DNA from 3 places in the Paraburkholderia sp. Ac-20336 genome. Region 2 is predicted to be linked to each of the others. Evidence: riboswitches for the same ligand, from Rfam matches in the RefSeq annotation. Region 2 holds a riboswitch; each other region holds the start of a gene.
The links. A riboswitch is a leader RNA that binds a small molecule or an ion and turns the genes downstream of it on or off. The one in region 2 is predicted to bind cobalamin.
Positions count from the first base shown of each region.

Region 1: another riboswitch for cobalamin. It lies ahead of GXB81_RS21490 (HoxN/HupN/NixA family nickel/cobalt transporter); the one in region 2 lies ahead of cobW (cobalamin biosynthesis protein CobW).
Region 3: another riboswitch for cobalamin. It lies ahead of GXB81_RS29800 (TonB-dependent receptor); the one in region 2 lies ahead of cobW (cobalamin biosynthesis protein CobW).

Region 1 covers NZ_JAAGPS010000085.1:21,548-27,528, forward strand. The annotation lists gene GXB81_RS21480 (MdtA/MuxA family multidrug efflux RND transporter periplasmic adaptor subunit) at 1-912, opposite strand, end outside; gene GXB81_RS21485 (IclR family transcriptional regulator) at 1,369-2,205, opposite strand; gene GXB81_RS21490 (HoxN/HupN/NixA family nickel/cobalt transporter) at 2,662-3,723, opposite strand; cobalamin riboswitch at 3,757-3,895, opposite strand; gene crcB (fluoride efflux transporter CrcB) at 4,051-4,431, opposite strand; fluoride riboswitch at 4,507-4,568, opposite strand; gene GXB81_RS21500 (ammonium transporter) at 4,608-5,795, opposite strand.
Region 2 covers NZ_JAAGPS010000155.1:4,098-10,078, reverse strand. The annotation lists gene cobN (cobaltochelatase subunit CobN) at 1-781, opposite strand, end outside; gene cobW (cobalamin biosynthesis protein CobW) at 788-1,906, opposite strand; cobalamin riboswitch at 2,027-2,307, opposite strand; cobalamin riboswitch at 2,387-2,627, shown strand; gene GXB81_RS27505 (cobalamin biosynthesis protein) at 2,871-3,443, shown strand; gene cobO (cob(I)yrinic acid a,c-diamide adenosyltransferase) at 3,440-4,042, shown strand; gene GXB81_RS27495 (cobyrinate a,c-diamide synthase) at 4,046-5,371, shown strand; gene bluB (5,6-dimethylbenzimidazole synthase) at 5,355-5,981, shown strand, end outside.
Region 3 covers NZ_JAAGPS010000207.1:1,021-7,001, reverse strand. The annotation lists partial or broken gene GXB81_RS29805 (iron ABC transporter permease) at 1-90, opposite strand, end outside; gene GXB81_RS29800 (TonB-dependent receptor) at 118-2,124, opposite strand; cobalamin riboswitch at 2,214-2,473, opposite strand; gene GXB81_RS29795 (ATPase) at 2,682-3,041, shown strand; gene GXB81_RS29790 (cell division protein ZapA) at 3,038-3,352, shown strand; RNA gene ssrS (6S RNA) at 3,530-3,711, shown strand; gene GXB81_RS29780 (EVE domain-containing protein) at 3,844-4,302, shown strand; gene GXB81_RS29775 (SIMPL domain-containing protein) at 4,565-5,293, shown strand; gene lgt (prolipoprotein diacylglyceryl transferase) at 5,440-5,981, opposite strand, start outside.

The sequences.
Region 1 (5,981 bases), on a different contig from region 2:
GAGCGGCCGCGTGTTGCTGCGGTCGTAGGCGGTGGCCGAGAGCTGTTCGCCGTTCTGCGTGTGCTGGATGATCTGCTGCAGGTTGTCTTCCGAAGTCGTGAAGATCACGCTGATCGGCTGCAACTGCGTGATGACCGCGATGCCGTTCGCGAGGCCCGAGGTCACGTAGTTGCCCGGATCGACCTGGCGCAGGCCGACGCGGCCCGACACCGGCGCGGTGATGCGCGCGTAGATGAGGTCGAGCTTGAAACTGTCGACATTCGCCTGGTCGGACTTAACGGTGCCTTCGTACTGGCGCACGAGCGATGCCTGCGTGTCGACCTGCTGGCTCGCGATCGAGTCCTGCGCGAGCAGTGTCTGATAGCGCTTGAGGTCGAGGCGCGCGGTGGCGAGCAGCGCCTCGTCGCGCACCAGTGTGCCCTCGGCGTTGCGCAGCGAAATCTCGTACGGGCGCGGGTCGATCTGGGCCAGCACGTCGCCCTTCCTGACCATCTGGCCTTCCTTGAAATAGACGTCCTGCAGGACGCCGCTCAGCTGCGGCAGCACGGTCACGGTAGCCAGCGGCGTGACCGTGCCGAGCGCGGTCAGCACGACCGGCATCTCGCCTTGCGTGGCGGTGGCGACGTGCACCGGCTGCGCCATGTTCGCCATCGCGTTCGGACCGCCGCGGCCGAAGCGGCCACCGCCCCGCGCACCGCTTGCGCCGGCCGGGGCGCTGGCGCCGCTCGCGCCGCCCCACGGATGCCAGCGCCATAGCACCACTCCGAGAATGACCAGAACCGCGACGATCAGTGCGATGGTGCGGCCGCGATGCCGCTTTACCGCGCCGGGCGCGCCATGTTGCGCGCCGCTTGCCGACGGTTGGGAAGCGGTGGGGCGCTGGTTTTCCGGGTGCTTTTGTTGTTCGTCCATCGGTTCGGTCGGGTGGCTGGCTTTTTGATGTGCGCCGCTCGCGCGTTTGCCGCGCCCGCAGGGCGGCGACACGTGGACGGCATGACAGGCGGCTGCGGTTGCGTCAGGTTGCGTTCGGTTGCGGGTGCGTCGCGCAACGCGATGCTACCCGAGGCGCGGGACAGAGATGTTAACGCAATGCGGAATCACCACGGCGCGCGCGGCGCCGTTTTCGACGGCAAAAACGGCCAGATGCGCGTGTATCCCGCGACGGGATGCGTGATCGTACGTTGCGGTCTCTGTAACAGTCCAGCCGCCTATTTTTCGTTTAATTACGAAGGTTACAGGATGTTGGGAAATTGTTGGCCTGGTGTGAAGGGGCGCCTCGCCGGGCGCCGTCGGCCGCGTGCGCCGGCTGGTGGCGCATCCGGCCGCGGTGCTTTTCGCCGTGCCTGTCGCGGTGTCTGTCTCGGTGCCTCAGGTGTCGAGCCGGCGCGCCGGCGTGCCGCCGACTTCGAGCACGATCTTGCCGATGCATTCGAGCAGCGCGGGCGCGGCATGCGAGATGAGCCAGTCGCGCGGGCACTGGTCGGCCGCGCCGCCGCAATTGACCGCATAGCGCTCGCCCGACGGCCCGACGAAGCCGAGCGCGATCGCATTGAGGCCGTCGTACCACTCGCCGGTGGCGATCGCGAAGCCGCGCTCCAGCGTGTCCTCGATCGCGCTTTCGAGCCGTCCGCCGATGTAGCCCCATTCGTTGCCTTCGGCCGTCTGCAGACCGGCAAGCAACGCTTCGCGTTCCGGCTGCTCGAGCGCCACCAGATAGGCGCGGCCGACCGCGGTGCGCGTCAGGCTCATGCGCGAGCCGATTTCGAGCCGCGACACGAGCACCGCCGAGCGCGGCCGGATCGTGTCGATCACGACCATGTCGAAGCGGTCGCGCACGGCCAGATGCACCGAGAGGGCGGTGCGCTCGGCGAGTTCGATCAGGAAAGGCCGTGCGCGGGCGCGGATGTCGAAATTGCGCAGAAAGCCGTTGCTCAGCTCCAGCACCGACGAAGTCAGCACGAAGCGTTCGCTGTCGGGCAGCCGCAGCAGGAAGCCGGCGCTGACCAGCGTCGCCGTGATGCGCGAGACCGTCGGCTTCGGAATGCCGGTGAGTTCGGCGAGTTCGCGATTGCTCAGCGGCGCGTTCGCGGCGGCAATCGAGCGCAGCACGGTCAGGCCGCGAGCGAGGGCGGTGACTTCGTCGCCCGAGCCGTCCCGGTCTTTGGCGACGACCGCTGCGCTCGGGATCGGAGTAGGTCGTTTCATGGTTTTTTGGAACTGTATTTCAGATTCTGAGTTCGTCCCCCGTCGACGGCCGGTCTACGGAAGACGGCGGGCATCTTCCAGCCGTGGCACCAGTTCAGTTTTGTTTGTGACAAATCGATTCTATCGGAAAAAGTTGCCGGAACGACCTGGATTCGGATTTTGCTTGACTTAGTCAGCATAATCATAAAAAATGGAACATTATTTCGAAAGATGGAATCTTCCAGAAAGGTTGCCGGCCGTATCGTTCCCGTTGCCCGTATCGCGCGGGAATGCAAGGGGCTCGGCGGCGAATGCTTTCGAAGTCTGCTTTCAGGCACCGCTTTTAACCCCCGCTGCTTTTGCTTTAATACCGTCTCTCAGGTTCTAGCACGGCCCTCGGAATGGCTAGAACTTTTAAGGCGTCACGGCAACGTGACGCCTTTTTTTCTTTTCCGCTTTCTTTCCGCTCTCGTACGCTCAGACCTGCGGGTTGGTCTGCACCTCGTCGAAACGCTTCACGCGATAGATCACCGCCGACACGAGCCAGCTGAGCGCGAAGATGCCGATGATGATGTAGCCGAGCATGCCGAAGTTATCGTTGAGCGCGCCGATCGCGTCCCAGATGCCGCCTTTCAGGTTCAGCTGATCCGCGAGAAGGCCGAGCGCCTCGATGCCGCCGATCACGAGCGCGACCGCGATCGAGACGAGCGTGATCGTCATGTTGTAGTAGATCTTGCGCAGCGGCCTTTCGTACGCCCAGCCGTAGGCGCCGAGCATCAGGTGGCCGTCGAGCGTGTCGACGAGCGACATGCCCGCACTGAACAGCACCGGAAACACCATGATCGCCCACGGCGAGAGCCCCTTGGCCGCCTGCGTCGCCGCGATGCCGAGCAGGCCGATTTCCGTGGCGGTGTCGAAGCCGAGGCCGAACAGAAAGCCGATCGGATACATGTGCCAGCTACGCGTCACGAGCCGGAAGAGCGGCCGGAACAGGCGCGCGATGAAGCCTCGATTCGCGAGCAGCATGTCGAAGTCGTCGTCGACATAGGCGCCGCCATTGCGCACGTGGCGCCACGCGCGGTAGATGCCGCGCAGAATCAGGAAGTTCATCAGCGCGAGCGCGAACAGGAAAAAGGACGACACGGCCGTGCTGACGATGCCGCCGATCTCCCTGTAGTTGTCGAAGCGGCCCTGGATCGCGGTGGTCGCGAGCGCCACCGCGACCGACGCGAGCACGACCACGCTCGAATGGCCGAGCGAGAAAAAGAAGCCCACGGCAACGGGCCGCTTGCGTTCCTGCATGAGCTTGCGCGTCACGTTGTCGATGGCGGCGATGTGGTCGGCGTCGACGGCATGGCGCAGGCCGAATCCGTACGCGAGCAGCGCGGTGCCGAGCAGCACCGGATAGTGGTGGAACGCCACGATCGCCCACAGCCACGCGAGCAGGTTGATGGCGATCAGCACGCCGTAGATGCCGAATAATTTGCTGCGGACTCTCGAATCCGAATCGTTGAAAATCTCGACGAGTCGATCAAGCATGTTGAATCTCCAGGAATTGCGCGTTCCGTGCAGGTTGGGAAAAGACGACATAGCGAGGTCTGACTCCGGGGTGAAACAGGTTCCCCCGATACAGTGGCGCGACCGCGCCGGAATCTCACCGGCTTCCCGCTGTGTCCGTGTTGAGGCGTAGGCCCTGTGGGCTTATACATCGCCGATACTGAAAAGTCGATTTCTGCGCCGGCCGCGAGAGTCGGCGAGACCGTCGAACGGGTTCCGGTTTCGCTCCCGGTTGGGTTTTTCGGGCGGCGGCACGCATGTCCGCACGCGAGTACTGCGCGGGTGCCGAGCGAGTGTCGAGCCGGCTGCTCAGCGCGACAGCAGCGACACCGTTGCGATGCCGAGGATCGTCATCGCGAGCGAGGCGCTGACGTGAATCGCGACTTCGCCGGCCGCCCAGCCGAGCCGTCCGTCCTGCAGGCGTTGCACGACTTCGGCGGAGAAGGTCGAGAACGTTGAGAGACCACCCATCAAACCGGTGATGACGAAGAGCCGCCATTCCGGCGCGAGTTGCGGCACGCGCGCGAAGCCCGCGACCGCCACGCCGATGATGTAGCCGGCGATCACGTTGGCGGCCAGCGTGCCGAGCGGCAGTCCGCTAAACAGGCCGTTCAGGCGAATGCCGAGGAACCAGCGAAACAGCGAGCCGAGTGCGCCGCCGATGGCGACAGCGAGAAAGGACCAATACATGGAAGAGGATCGGAAACCGGAGTGTGTCGACAAACCGGTTCATGCGGGCGAGACGATGCCGCGTCCGCATGACCGGGCGTAGCAGGCATCATCAGCCCCAAGGGCGGTTAAGGGAGAATGCCATCTCCAGCCGCGCAGTCTAACATCGGTGTGCGCATTTGTACGCGCACCCCGGCTCACTCCGGCGTCGCCGAAATCTTGTGGATCGACAGATCCGCGCCGTTGTATTCCTCTTCCTGATCGAGCCTCAGGCCCACGGTCATGCGGATCACGCCATACACGAGCGTGCCGCCGAGCACCGCCACGACGATGCCGCCGAGCGTGCCGAGCACCTGCGCGCCGAGCGACACGCCACCCATGCCGCCCAGCGCGCGCATCCCGAAGATGCCGGCCGCGATGCCGCCCCACGCGCCGCACAGGCCGTGCAGCGGCCATACGCCGAGCACGTCGTCGATGCGCCAGCGGTTCTGCACGCAGGTGAACATATAGACGAACAGCACGCCGGCGATGCCGCCCGTCACCAGCGCGCCGAGCGGGTGCATGAGGTCGGAGCCCGCGCATACCGCGACGAGTCCGGCGAGCGGGCCGTTGTACGTGAAGCCGGGGTCGTTGCGGCCGGCGAACCAGGCGCTCAGCGTGCCGCCGACCATCGCCATCAGCGAGTTGACCGCGACGAGGCCGCTGATCTTGTCGAGCGTCTGCGCGCTCATCACGTTAAAGCCGAACCAGCCGACCGTCAGCACCCATGCGCCGAGCGCGAGAAACGGAATGTTCGAGGGCGGATGCGCGGCGATGCCGCCGTCGCGGTGATAACGGCCGTGGCGCGCGCCGAGCAGCAGCACGGCCGGCAACGCGACCCAGCCGCCGAACGCGTGCACGACGACCGAGCCCGCGAAGTCGTGGAACGGCGCGCCGAACGCCTGCGTGAGCCAGTCCTGAATGCCGAAGCGGTCATTCCACGCGATGCCTTCGAAGAACGGATAGACGAAGCCGACCAGCACGAACGTCGCGAACAGCTGCGGGTTGAATTTCGAGCGCTCGGCGATGCCGCCCGAGACGATCGCCGGAATCGCGGCGGCGAACGTCAGCAGGAAGAAGAAGCGCACGAGCCCGTAGCCGTTGTGCTCGGCGAGCGACGCGGCGCTGCCGAAAAACTGCACGCCGTACGCGATCGTGTAGCCGATGAAGAAATACGCGATCGTCGAGACGGCGAAATCCACGAGGATCTTGACGAGCGCATTGACCTGATTCTTCTTGCGCACCGTGCCGAGTTCAAGGAACGCGAAGCCCGCGTGCATCGCCAGCACCATGGCGGCGCCGAGCAGAAGAAACTCGGTGTCGGCGCCGTATTTCAGACTTTCCATCGATGTGTCCCGCTTATGCCAAAAAGTGCGCTATGTGAGCAAGAAGTGGGCCAAAGTTGTGCCGGCGGCGCCGGTGCGGTGCAAGCAGGCACCGGGATGGACTTGCACACGATTTCGCACCGTGCCGCGTGGGCTGGACTTTGCACCTGAATAGCGACAACAGGCACAAAAAAAGTGCATGCGCGC
Region 2 (5,981 bases):
CATCGTGCTGCGCGCACAGCGACTGCACGACTTCGCGGCTCACCGCATCTTTCAGCGACGTGATCGCGAGCGGCAGCGGATTGAGCCCTTGCGCTTCGAGCGCGTCGATCAGCGCATCGAACACCGCGGTATTGGCAGCCTGCAGATGCGCCTTGTAGAACAGAATCGCGACCACAGGCGCGTCCTGGCGCCAGCGCGCCTGCCAGTCGGCGATGGTCGGCGTGTCGTGCGCGGGATGATAGAGCGACGCGGCCGGCAACGCGCGCGGCGGCTCGGGCTCGCGTCCCCAATCGAGCGCGCGATAGGCGATGCAGCGCAGGAACGCCTCGGCATTCTGCGGGCCGCCCTCGCGCAGATAACGCCACAACTGATGGCACAGCTCGGCGCTCGCGGTACTGCGCGCGAGCAGGTTCGGGTCTTCCTGCAAATCGCCGGAAAACATCGCAAGCGTTTGCTGCCTGCGCTGCGCGAGCGCGACGACCTGCTCGATGCCGTACGGCCAGTAAGCCTCGCCGCCGAGATGATCGACCACGACGACGCGTGCATGCTGCAACACGTCGTCGAGATAGAAATCGACCGACGCCGGCTGCCGCAAATAGGTGACGTTGGCGAGCCGCAGGCTCGGGAAGCCGTCGCCGAGACGCGGAACCACGCTCGCGAGCAGCGACAGCGTGGTGTCGGCGGAACTGAGCACGACGATATCGGCAGGCTGCTGATCGATACGGATCACGCCCTGCGTATCGTCGACGAAACCGCCCGGCGTCGTGCGTAGCAGATGCATGAGCGCTTACGCCTGGTGTGCGGCAACGCTCGCGGGCGCAGGAGCGGCGGCGTCGAGTGCCGCGTCGAACGCGCGTTGCAGCGTGGCCTGATCGAGGTCTTCGCCGATCAGCACGAAACGGCTGCCGGCGTGCGCGCCGCCGTCATTTTCGCCAGCCTGCCAGCGCCGGTCGAAATAGCTGTCGAAGCGCCGCCCCACGCCCTGAATCACGAGGCGCATCGCCGCGCCCGGCAACGCGGCAAAGCCCTTCACGCGATAAATCGTGTGGCCTTCGACAAGCGTCTGCAATGCGGCGATCGCCGCGTCGCGCGACGACACGCGCGCTTCCACGACGACCGAATCGAATTCGTCGTGGTGGTGGTCGGGATCGTCGGCGGAACCGTGATGATCGTGGCGCAGGTGGATCGTCTCTTCCGAAGCCGCTTCGAGCCCGAGCAGCGTGTGCAGATCGAGCTGGCCCTGCTGCGCGCGCACGATCTTCACCTGCGGCGGAATCTCCCCGCGAATCAGCGCTTCGACCGCGCGCTGCTGCGCATCGTCGACGAGGTCGGTCTTGTTCAGGATCACGAGATCGGCCGCGGACAACTGATCTTCGAACAGCTCGTGCAGCGGCGATTCGTGATCGAGATTCGGATCGACCTTGCGCTGCGCATCGACGGCGACCGGGTTCGCGGCAAACTGGCCGCTCGCGGCAGCCGGACCATCGACGACGGTCACGACCGCGTCGACCGTGAAGCTGCTCTTGATCTGCGGCCAGTTGAACGCCTGCACGAGCGGCTTCGGCAATGCGAGACCCGAGGTTTCGATCAGCACGTGATCGATTTCGCCGCGGCGCTCGACGAGCTTTTCCATCACCGGAAAAAACTCTTCCTGCACGGTGCAGCAGAGGCAACCGTTCGCGAGTTCATACAGTTGCCCTTCGGTTTCGACGCCGTTTTCATCGCAGCCGATGCCGCAACCCTTGAGGATCTCCCCGTCGATGCCGAGTTCGCCGAACTCGTTGACGATCACCGCGATGCGCTTGCCGCCCGCATGCTGAAGAATGTGCCGCAGCAGCGTGGTTTTGCCGCTGCCGAGAAAGCCCGTGACGATCGTGACGGGGATCTTGCGCAATTGAGTTTGCATCGTGAGGTTCATCCGAAGGCGTTGCGCCGCGCATGCCGGAACGAGCGCCGGCGTTGCCGCGACAACGGAAAACAGAAAGCGGAAAGTGAGGTCGTGAACGCGACGCCGCATCCCCGTGGCGTCCGTCCTGCATCTTCGGGCCGGTATCCGGGCTGGCGAAAGCGCCGCTTCCCCTTCCCGGCCGAGTGGTTTCTCGACCAGTGGTGATATGCCGACGCAGCCTTGCGCGTGGACATCGAAGCCGGCTCCGCGGTGGCCGGCCATGCAGCCGATACCGCTTTTCGCTTACCGTTGCGGGGACAGCACAGGTTGGCCCGTTCCAGAGCAGGTGGGCTCCCTGTTTCCCGTTTAACTGCACGCGCATGGATGCGCGCGCGAGCACCAGAAGTGCGTGCGAGTGTAGGCCCACGGCCATGCGCAGTCAAGGAAAGGACACCGCGTGAAGCGCCGCGCGCGCTTATCCGGCGGGGCGCCATGTGCTATCGTATGCGCGCGTTTGGTGCCCGCACATGCACTCGCGTGTGCAGTTAAACGGGAAACAGGCAGCGCGTCATGCGTTCAATCTGTGCTGTCCCCGCAACGGTAAGCGACCTGCGACGCGAGCGCCGTTCCGGCCGCGTCGCACATGCGTTTTTCGCGCCACTGTCCGACGAATCCGGACGGGAAGGCAAAGCGCGTGAGGCCGCCAGCCCGGATACCGGCCAGACGCGGAGGCGGCGCCGCGTTCATCGCTGCGCTGCCGGCCGCCGGAATCCGCGGGGAACGGATGTGATGGCGTTCAAGCATGGCCGCGCCAAGCGTGGCGTTTTTCCACGGGGTTTTCGCCGCGAAAACGCAACGCGCCGCGCGATGGTCCAAGCCCGGATTCGCAGTACCGCATGACCTCGATCTTCCTTGCCGCGTGCGCCCTTGCAGGCAGCCGCCCTTTTTCCATTACCGCGAGGCGTTTGCCTTGCATGCCGCGATGACGCGCGCCTCGCTCGCCAGCGCCGGGCACGAGGCCTCTTGCGCTGACGCGAATGCCGAAGCCAAAGCCGATGCCGCTCGACACACCGGACGCCCGGGCAAGACGCTCGGCGTCGGCATCGGCTGTCGCCTCGGCAGTTCGGCGCAACAGATCGAAGCGGCGGTGCGCGCCGCGCTCGGCTCGCACACGTGCGTCGCTTCTTTCGAACAGATTCACGCCGTCGCCACGCTCGACGCCAAGGCCCACGAAGCGGGCCTGCGCGAATTCTGCGCGCGTCATGCGCTGCCGTTGCAGGTGTTCAGCCGCGAGCAGATCGCCGCGGTGCCGGTCGCCACGCCGTCGCTGGCCGCGCAAACGCATCTCGGCGTCGATGGCGTTTGCGAACCCTGCGCGCTGCTCGCGGCGCAGACCCTGGCGGCTGCGTCAGCCGCTGCATCGCCCACACAGCCCGCGCGCCTGCTCGTACCCAAGACCGTGCACGACGGCGTTACCGTCGCGATCGCCTCGGCCAGCAGCGACGCCGACACCGCTCCAACCCAACCCGACACTCCCCAACAGGACCTTCGATGAAAACCGATCCCGAATCGCATCAACGCATGACCGAACGCCGCCGCGAGGGCCATGAAAAGAAACAGGCCGCCGCGACCGTCGAGAAAGGCCTGCTGATCGTCAACACCGGCACCGGCAAGGGCAAAAGCACGGCCGCGTTCGGCATGGCCGTGCGCGTGCTCGGCCACGGCATGCGCCTTGGCGTCGTGCAGTTCATCAAGGGCGCGCTGCATACCTCGGAGCGCGACTTTCTCGGCGCGATCGCACACTGCGATTTCGTCACGATGGGCGACGGCTACACCTGGAACACCCAGAACCGCGACGCCGACATCGCCACCGCGCGCAAGGGCTGGGACGAGGCGCGCCGGATGATCGAAAGCGGCGACTATCAGATGGTGATCCTCGACGAACTGAACACCGTGCTCAAGTACGAATACCTGCCGCTCGACGAAGTGCTGTCGGTCATCAACGCGCGCGCGCCGATGCTGCACGTCGTCGTGACCGGCCGCCATGCGCCGGACGCGCTGATCGAAGCCGCCGATCTCGTCACCGAAATGCGCGCGATCAAGCATCCGTATCGCGAGCAGGGCGTGAAGGCGCAGCGCGGCGTGGAGTTCTGAGCGATGCCGTCAGCGCCCGAAGCGACGCGCCGCCCGGCCTGTCCCGCGCTCTTTATCAGCGCGCCCGCCTCGGGCCAGGGCAAGACCACGATCACGGCGGGGCTCGCGCGCCTGCACCGGCGGCTCGGACGGCGCGTGCGCGTGTTCAAGACCGGCCCGGACTTTCTCGACCCGATGATCCTCGCGCGCGCGAGCGGCGCGCCGGTGCTGTCGCTCGATCTGTGGATGGTCGGTGAAACCGCGTGCCGCAACCTGCTCGCGCAGGCGGCGGCCGAGGCCGATCTGATCCTGATCGAAGGCGTGATGGGCCTGTTCGACGGCACGCCGAGCAGCGCCGATCTCGCCGCGACGTTCGGCGTGCCGGTGCTCGCGGTGATCTCCGCGCAGGCGATGGCGCAGACCTTCGGCGCGCTCGCGTTCGGGCTCGCGCGCTTTCGGCCCGAACTGCCGTTTCATGGCGTGCTCGCGAATCGCGTCGGCTCGGCGCGCCACGCGCAGATGCTGCAGGAAGCGCTGCCGCCCGAATTGCACTGGTGCGGGCACATCGCCGCGAGCGACGAAATCACGCTGCCCGACCGGCACCTTGGCCTGCACCAGGCGAACGAAATCGACGACCTCGACGCGCGCCTCGAGCACGCGGCCGATACGCTCGCGGCAACCGCGCTCGCCGAGTTGCCGCCGGCCGTCGACTTCGACTCGCCCGTGCCCGAAGTCTTGCCGCGCCTGCTCGAAGGCAAGCGGATCGCGATAGCGCGCGACGCCGCGTTCTCGTTCATCTATCCGGCCAACGTCGCGCTGCTCGAAGCGCTCGGCGCACAAGTGCACGACTTCTCGCCGCTCGCCGACGAAGCCCTGCCCGACGACATCGACGCGCTCTATCTGCCGGGCGGCTATCCCGAGCTGCACGCGGCGACGCTGGCCGGCAACGCGCGCAGCGCCGCGTCGATCCGCGCGCACGTCGCGGCGGGCAAGCCCGTGGTCGCCGAATGCGGCGGCATGCTCTATCTGCTCGACCGGCTGACCGACGCGCACGGCACGAGCACGCCCATGCTCGGCCTCGTGCCCGGTCACGCGACGCTGCAAAAGCGCTTCGCCGCGCTCGGCATGCAGCAGATCGACAGCCTGCACGGCCCGCTGACCGGCCACACGTTCCACTACTCGAAGCTCAGCACGCCGCTCGCGCCGCTGCGCTTCGCCACACGCGCGCACAGCGACGCCGCCGGCGAGGCGGTTTATCGCGTGGGCCCGATTGTGGCAACCTATATGCACGCCTACTGGCCTTCCAACCCGGCCTTCACGGCCGCCCTGTTCCATGGCGCAGCCTTTTGACGATTCCGAGCGCGACGCGGTATATCGCGCGATTTACGAACGCCGCGACATGCGCCACTTCGTGGCCGATCCGGTCGATCCCGCCGTGCTGCGGCGTCTGCTCGACGCCGCGCATCACGCGCCGAGCGTCGGCTTCATGCAGCCGTGGCGCATCGCGCGCATTACCGATTCAACCCTGCGCACGGCCCTGCACGACATCGTCGAGCGCGAACGGCTCGCCACCGCCGACGCGCTCGGCAAGCGCCGCGACGAGTTCATGAAGCTCAAGGTGGAGGGCATGCTCGAATGCGCGGAACTGCTCGTGATCGCGCTGATGGACGGGCGCGAGCGGCACGTGTTCGGACGCCGCACGCTGCCGGAGATGGACCTTGCCTCGGTTGCGTGCGCGATCCAGAACATGTGGCTCGCCGCGCGCGCGGAAGGGCTCGGGCTCGGCTGGGTGTCGCTGTTCGACGTCGAGGCGGTGCGCGAGCTGCTGCGCATGCCCGCGGGCGCGCGGCCGGTCGCGATTCTGTGCCTCGGCCACGTCGACCGGTTTTACAGCGAGCCGATGCTCGAAACCGAGCGCTGGGCGAGCCGTCTGCCGCTTGCCGATTGTGTGTTCGAAAAC
Region 3 (5,981 bases), on a different contig from region 2:
CCAGATCGCGGCCGCGCGCCTTGCGTTCATCGTGCGCATGGTAGGCGTGACGTGGCCGGCAGCCGGCAGCGAGCCCGGCGCGCGATTCATGCGCGCGCGCTCACGCCGGTGCGTGCGTTACTGCTGCTGCCAGCCAAGCGTGACGTAGGCACCGCGTCGCGGCGAGTTATACGAGTAGGCCGTTTCATAGTCCTTGTTCAGCAGATTCTCGATTTGCGCGCTCACGTACCACGCTTTCGTGATGTTGTAGCGCGCCGACAGATTCACGATGCCATAGCCGCCCAGATTGCCGGTGCTGTCCACGCGCGGGCCGCTCACGATCCACTCGCCGCCCACGCGCCAGCCGCCGATGCTGCGATTGATCGCGAGCGAGCCGAAGCGTCGCGCGCGCCGCACGAGGTCGACGTCGTTGTCGAGATCGACGGGATTCTGCAGCGTCAGCGAGGCGCGCACGTCGGTCTTGCCGACATGCCCGCTCCACGATCCTTCGAGCCCCTGCACTTTCGCGTGCCCGACGTTCTCGGCCAGATAGATGCCGGGGATCGTCTGCACGTAATCGATCAGATTCGTATAGCGCGTCTGAAAGGCACTGACACGCACCACGCCGAGCAGGTTCGATGCGTACTGCAAACCCGCTTCGACCGAATGACTGCGCTCGGGCCGGATCGACGGATTGCCGCTCAACGGATAGTACAGATCGTCGAAGCTCGGCGCGCGGAACGCGTCCGAATAGCTTGCGGTTGCCTTCCAGTGCGAGGTGATGTCGAAGCCATAGCCGAGATAGTAACTGTTCGCCCCGCCGAAATCGGAGTACTGGTCGCGCCGCACGTTAGCCTGAATCTGATTGCGGCCGAAGCGCGCGGTATAGCCCGCGAATACCGAATCGACGTGACGGTTGGGCGCCGCGAACGTATCGGAATCGAGGCTCTGATCGAGATGCTCGTAGCCGAGTTGCAGCTTCTGGTTCGCGGCCAGCGCGAAATCGTTCTGCCAGGTGTACTGGCGATTGTCGGTATCGAAGCGGCCGTTGTCGATGCCGTTGGTATTCGACACGCTGCGGTCGTCGCCCTCGGCGACCGTGAAATGCGTGGTCCACCAGTCGGTCAGCTTGCCGTTCGCGAACACCGAGACCTGACGCACCTTGCTATAGAGGTTGTTCAGATCGGTCGGCTCGCCATAGGCGTTGTCGTAGCTGTTGTTGCCGTTCGACTGGAAATAGGTGACGCCGGCGTCCCACCTGTCGCTGAACTTGTGACGCAGCGATGCCGAGAGGCTCTCGTTCAGATTGCCGTTCGCGTTCGGATTCGCGCCGGGCGCTTGCAGCGGATCGAGCGAGGAAAAGCCATCGGTTTTGGTGCGCGCGAGCGAGATGTTGAAGGTCGTGCGGCCGTCCTGATCGAGCGCGCCATTGACGCCGACGGTTTGCGTCTGCGTGTGATAACTGCCGTAGCCCAGCGAAAAATTGAAGCGCGGCGGATGATCGCCGCCATCTTTCGTGAACACCTGCACGACGCCGCCAATCGCACCCGAGCCGTACAACGCCGAGACATTGCCGTTCACGACCTCGACGTGATCGACCTGGTCGAGCGGAATCTGCGCGAGTTGCGCGGAACCGAGGCTCACCGAATCGACGCGCACGCCGTCGATCAGCACCAGCGATTGCGTCGACGACGCGCCGCGCAAAAAGAGGCTCGTCGTCGAACCGGGGCCACCTGTACGCGAGATTTGCGCGCCGGGCGCGAGTTGCAGCAGGCCGGGCAGATCGGTCGCGGTCGTGTCGGCAATGTCCTGCTGATCGAACAGCGTGGTCGGCGGGATCGTGTCAGTGAGTGCCTGCGGTCCGCGCTCGGCGGTCACGACGACTGGCGAGAGTACGGTGGCCGGCGGGGTCGCGCGGGTGTTCGCATCGGCATCGGCATTGGTATTCGCCTCGGCGGACGCGCTCGAAGCTGAAGCCGATGATGCGGCCGACGAAGCAGCCGGCGAAGCAACGGGCGATGCAACATCGGCCGGCACGGAAGACGCCGCCGACGCGGCAGCCGTGGTCCCGGCAGTCTGCGCATGCACGACGGGCGGCAGACCCGCGAACGCGAGCAGCGCCGCGCGGGCGAAGGGGGACAGCATGGGTGAGAGTCCTGTGGATAGCGTGCGCAGCCCGCTTCCCCGCAGGCCGACGCGTAACGAGGCGCCCCCGATGTTTAACGTTTTCGCGGGGGACGTCCTCTCCCTCTGGCCGGTATCCGGGCTGCGACACATCGGCCCCGCCTTCCCACGCGTAACGCGCAGTGGCACACTTGCAGGCTCGGCTTCGACCTGCAATCAGGACCGACCTGCATGACGAGTGCGGTCGCTTACCGTTGCGGGGGCAGCGCAGGTTCGCGCGTGCCGGTGTCGAACCCCGCGCGCGCCCTGCTTCCCGTTTAACTGCGCGCGCCGAAAAGCGCGCGCGGGCACCAGAGTGCGGCCAGTTTAGGAGCGACCCCGGCGAGCGTCAAGAAAGGTCAATCCCTGCGCGAGCCGTGCCGTTGAGTGCAGGTTATTGTCCGATCGACGAGCGGTTTTTCATCTTATGGTCGGGAAAATGCTTGCATAAAGCCAAGTTGTTACGTCTCGAAACGAGACAATTGTCGGAACCTGTAACATTCCGCGCTAAAATGCGAGGTCTTTAGAGGACGCAGCACATGCTCACCGAACTCGAATCACTCTCCCAGAACATCGGCAAGCTGATTGCGATCAGCCAGCGCCACCATGAAGCGCGGCTCGCGCTCGAAGAACAACTCGCGCACACGCGTGCCGAAGTCGAAGCCACGCATGCGGAACTCGCGCAATTGCGCGGGGAGCGCGATGCCCTGCAGGCGGAACGCGATGCGCTCTCCGCCAAGATCGACGACGCTCAGGTGCGCCTGAATGCGATTCTCGAGAAATTGCCGCGTGCCCGCGCGAGCAGCGAACCGGATAACCAGCTCGATCTGCTCGACTCCGCTCAACCCGAACCCGAGGAAGCGGAAAGCGACGTGAGCCGCCACGGAGAAAACGCATGACCACCAAGCAGATCGAAGTATCGATTCTCGACGTACCGTATCGTCTCGCCTGCTCGCCGGAAACCGAAGCCGCCCTGCTCGAAGCGGTCGCACGCGTCGATGCGGAAATGAAGAAAATCCGCAACGGCAGCAACGTGCGCGGCACGGATCGCATTGCCGTCATGGCCGCGCTGTCGCTGGCATCGGAACTGCTTAAGCTGCAAAACAGCGTGCGACACGGAGAAGCATTTCCCGCTGAAGAAATCCGGCGTACAATGCAGCAAATGAACGAACAGCTCGGTACTGTGATTGAACAGTACAGCTTGCAGTAAGCGGTCACAGTCGGCTTCGAACCCAATGTCGAACCGGTCGTGAATTCAACGAAGTAGCTTGAAACGCAGTACTTTTTTGCAAAGCGGGTGTGCGGTGTTGGTAAAGCACATGAGCACCTCTCGCAAGCGTTTGAGTTCTTCTGTTAAAGTTTGAACTGCTGTAGCTTCATCGGTTTAGCTTCCCTGCCTGGTTCGCCAAGGTCATATATTCCTTGAACCAATGCCATGTGCACGGTTGCGGAAATTTGTAGCACGGGCGTGCGCGTCACTCTGTCTGATGTACCCGAAGTGTTGCTAACTGCGACCAATTCTGAACCCCCGGTTCAGGATGCCGGCCTAGCGGCTAAGGCGGGGACCTTATCTGGAACGGCATCGTACTTCGGTTCGATGCCGTTTTTCTTTTGGGCTGCGTTTTCTGGTGCTGTTTTCAGGTGCCTTTTGCATGTACCGGTTCGCGCGCGTCGTTCAATCCCTCACGTTCAATTCGATTCATGCGCTACTGGCTGATGAAGTCCGAACCGGACGAAGCAAGCATCGACGATCTCGCCAACGCACCGCATCGCACGTTGCCGTGGACCGGCGTGCGCAACTATCAGGCACGCAATTTCATGCGCGACACCATGCAGATCGGCGACGGCGTGCTCTTCTACCATTCGAGCTGTCCCGAGCCTGGCATTGCGGGCATCGCGGAAGTCTCGTCCACCGCGTATCCTGACCCGACCCAGTTCGATAACAAGAGTCCGTACTACGACGCGAAGTCGTCGCAGGAAACGCCGCGCTGGATGCTCGTCGACGTCGTGTTCAAAAAGAAGATTCCGCTGATTCCGCTTGCTGCGCTGCGCGAGCATGCCGAGTTGCAGGACATGCGTGTGCTCGCCAAAGGCAACCGTCTGTCGATCACGCCGGTGACCGAAGCCGAATGGCGTTTCATCACAAAACAGCTTGTTTAAGGGCATATCCGGCGTTCGTTCGTGACTTATGACGAACGGGTGAACGCACCGTGTTGTTCTCCGCATGGCGGATAACGCCGAATTAGGGAACCAAGACAACGCGAGTCGCGCCTAATGATCGGACACGCGTGTTGCAGGGCTCATTGAAGGGCTTCGCCTGGCCGGCGAGCCAGCCCGTCGCGAAAGAGAACCCGCAACCCCTACGCCATCACATGTCACTTGTGTCACACGTGCACAACCTGTTCAAACAAGGAGTTCAACAATGACGAAACAAGCCGCACGGGCCCTCGCACTCGCTCTCGCCTGCACCGCGCCTGTCGCGCTCGCGCTGACCCCGACCCTCGCGCGCGCGCAAAGCGTCATGCCGCAGCCCGCGGGCGTGCTGTCGCTCAATGCGCAGGCGAGCGCGGAAGTCCCGCAGGACGTCGTCGACATCACATTGTTTTACGAGCAGGAAGCGAGCGATCCGTCCTCGCTCACGGCCACGCTGAACGAGCGCGCCGACGCCGCCTTGCAGAAGGCGCGCGGCGTCAGCGGCGTAACGGCGCGCACGGGCGCATTCTCGATCTTCCCGTCCACCGATCGCGATGGCCACATTTCGACGTGGCGCGGCCGCGCCGAAGTCGTGCTCGAATCCCGCGACTTCGGTTCGGCATCGAAGCTCGCGGGACAGATGGCATCGATCATGCAGGTCGGCAACGTGAGTTTCTCGCTGTCGCCGGAAGCGCAGCGTGCCGCCGAGCAGAAGCTCACCGGCGAGGCGATCCGATCGTTCCGCGAACAGGCCGCTTCGTCGGCGCAGGCATTCGGCTTTAATGGCTATTCGATCCGCGAGGTCAATGTGAATCACGGCGGCGTCATGCCGCGCCCGGTCATGATGATGAGCGCGCGTGCCATGGGCGCCGAAGCGAAGAGCGTGGCGCCGATGCCGCTCGAAGGCGGCACGTCGACGGTGACGGTCAACGTGTCGGGATCGGTGCAGATGAAGTAACGCGCGCGGGAACGCAAACGCGCAAACACACATACCTGCAAACTCTAAAGGTTCTAAAGACCCGCCGCGCCGACCGCCACGCTGCCCGACAAGACAAGGCAAACCGCGGCGCGCGGCTCGACGGATCAACCGCATCGACCCAAGGCTCAGCTCGCGCTCACCGCCTGCGCCGGCTCGCGGCGCCCGCGTCGATAGGCCCACACCATCAGGCCGATGCCCGCGAGAATCATCGGCAGCGACAGCCATTGCCCCATCGACAGACCCATTGCGAGCAGGCCAAGGAAATCGTCCGGCTCGCGTGCGAACTCGACCGTAAAGCGTGCGAGGCCATAGCCGATCAGGAACATCGCGGAAATCGCGCCGAGCGGCTTCGGCTTGCGCGAGAAGAAGATCAGCACGAAGAACAGCGCCACGCCTTCGAGCGCGATCTCGTACAGTTCCGACGGATGCCGCGGCAGCATGTGATATTGCGCGAACACTTCGTTCAGATGCCATTGCGCGGCCAGTTGCGGATGCGCGGTGAGCCATGCGGCGTCGTCGGGCGCGGCGCCCGGAAACAGCATTGCCCACGGCGAAGCCGGATCGGTCACGCGGCCCCACAGCTCGCCGTTGATGAAGTTGCCGAGACGCCCCGCCGCGAGGCCCGTGGGCACCATCGGCGCAACGAAGTCGGTGACTTGCAGCCACG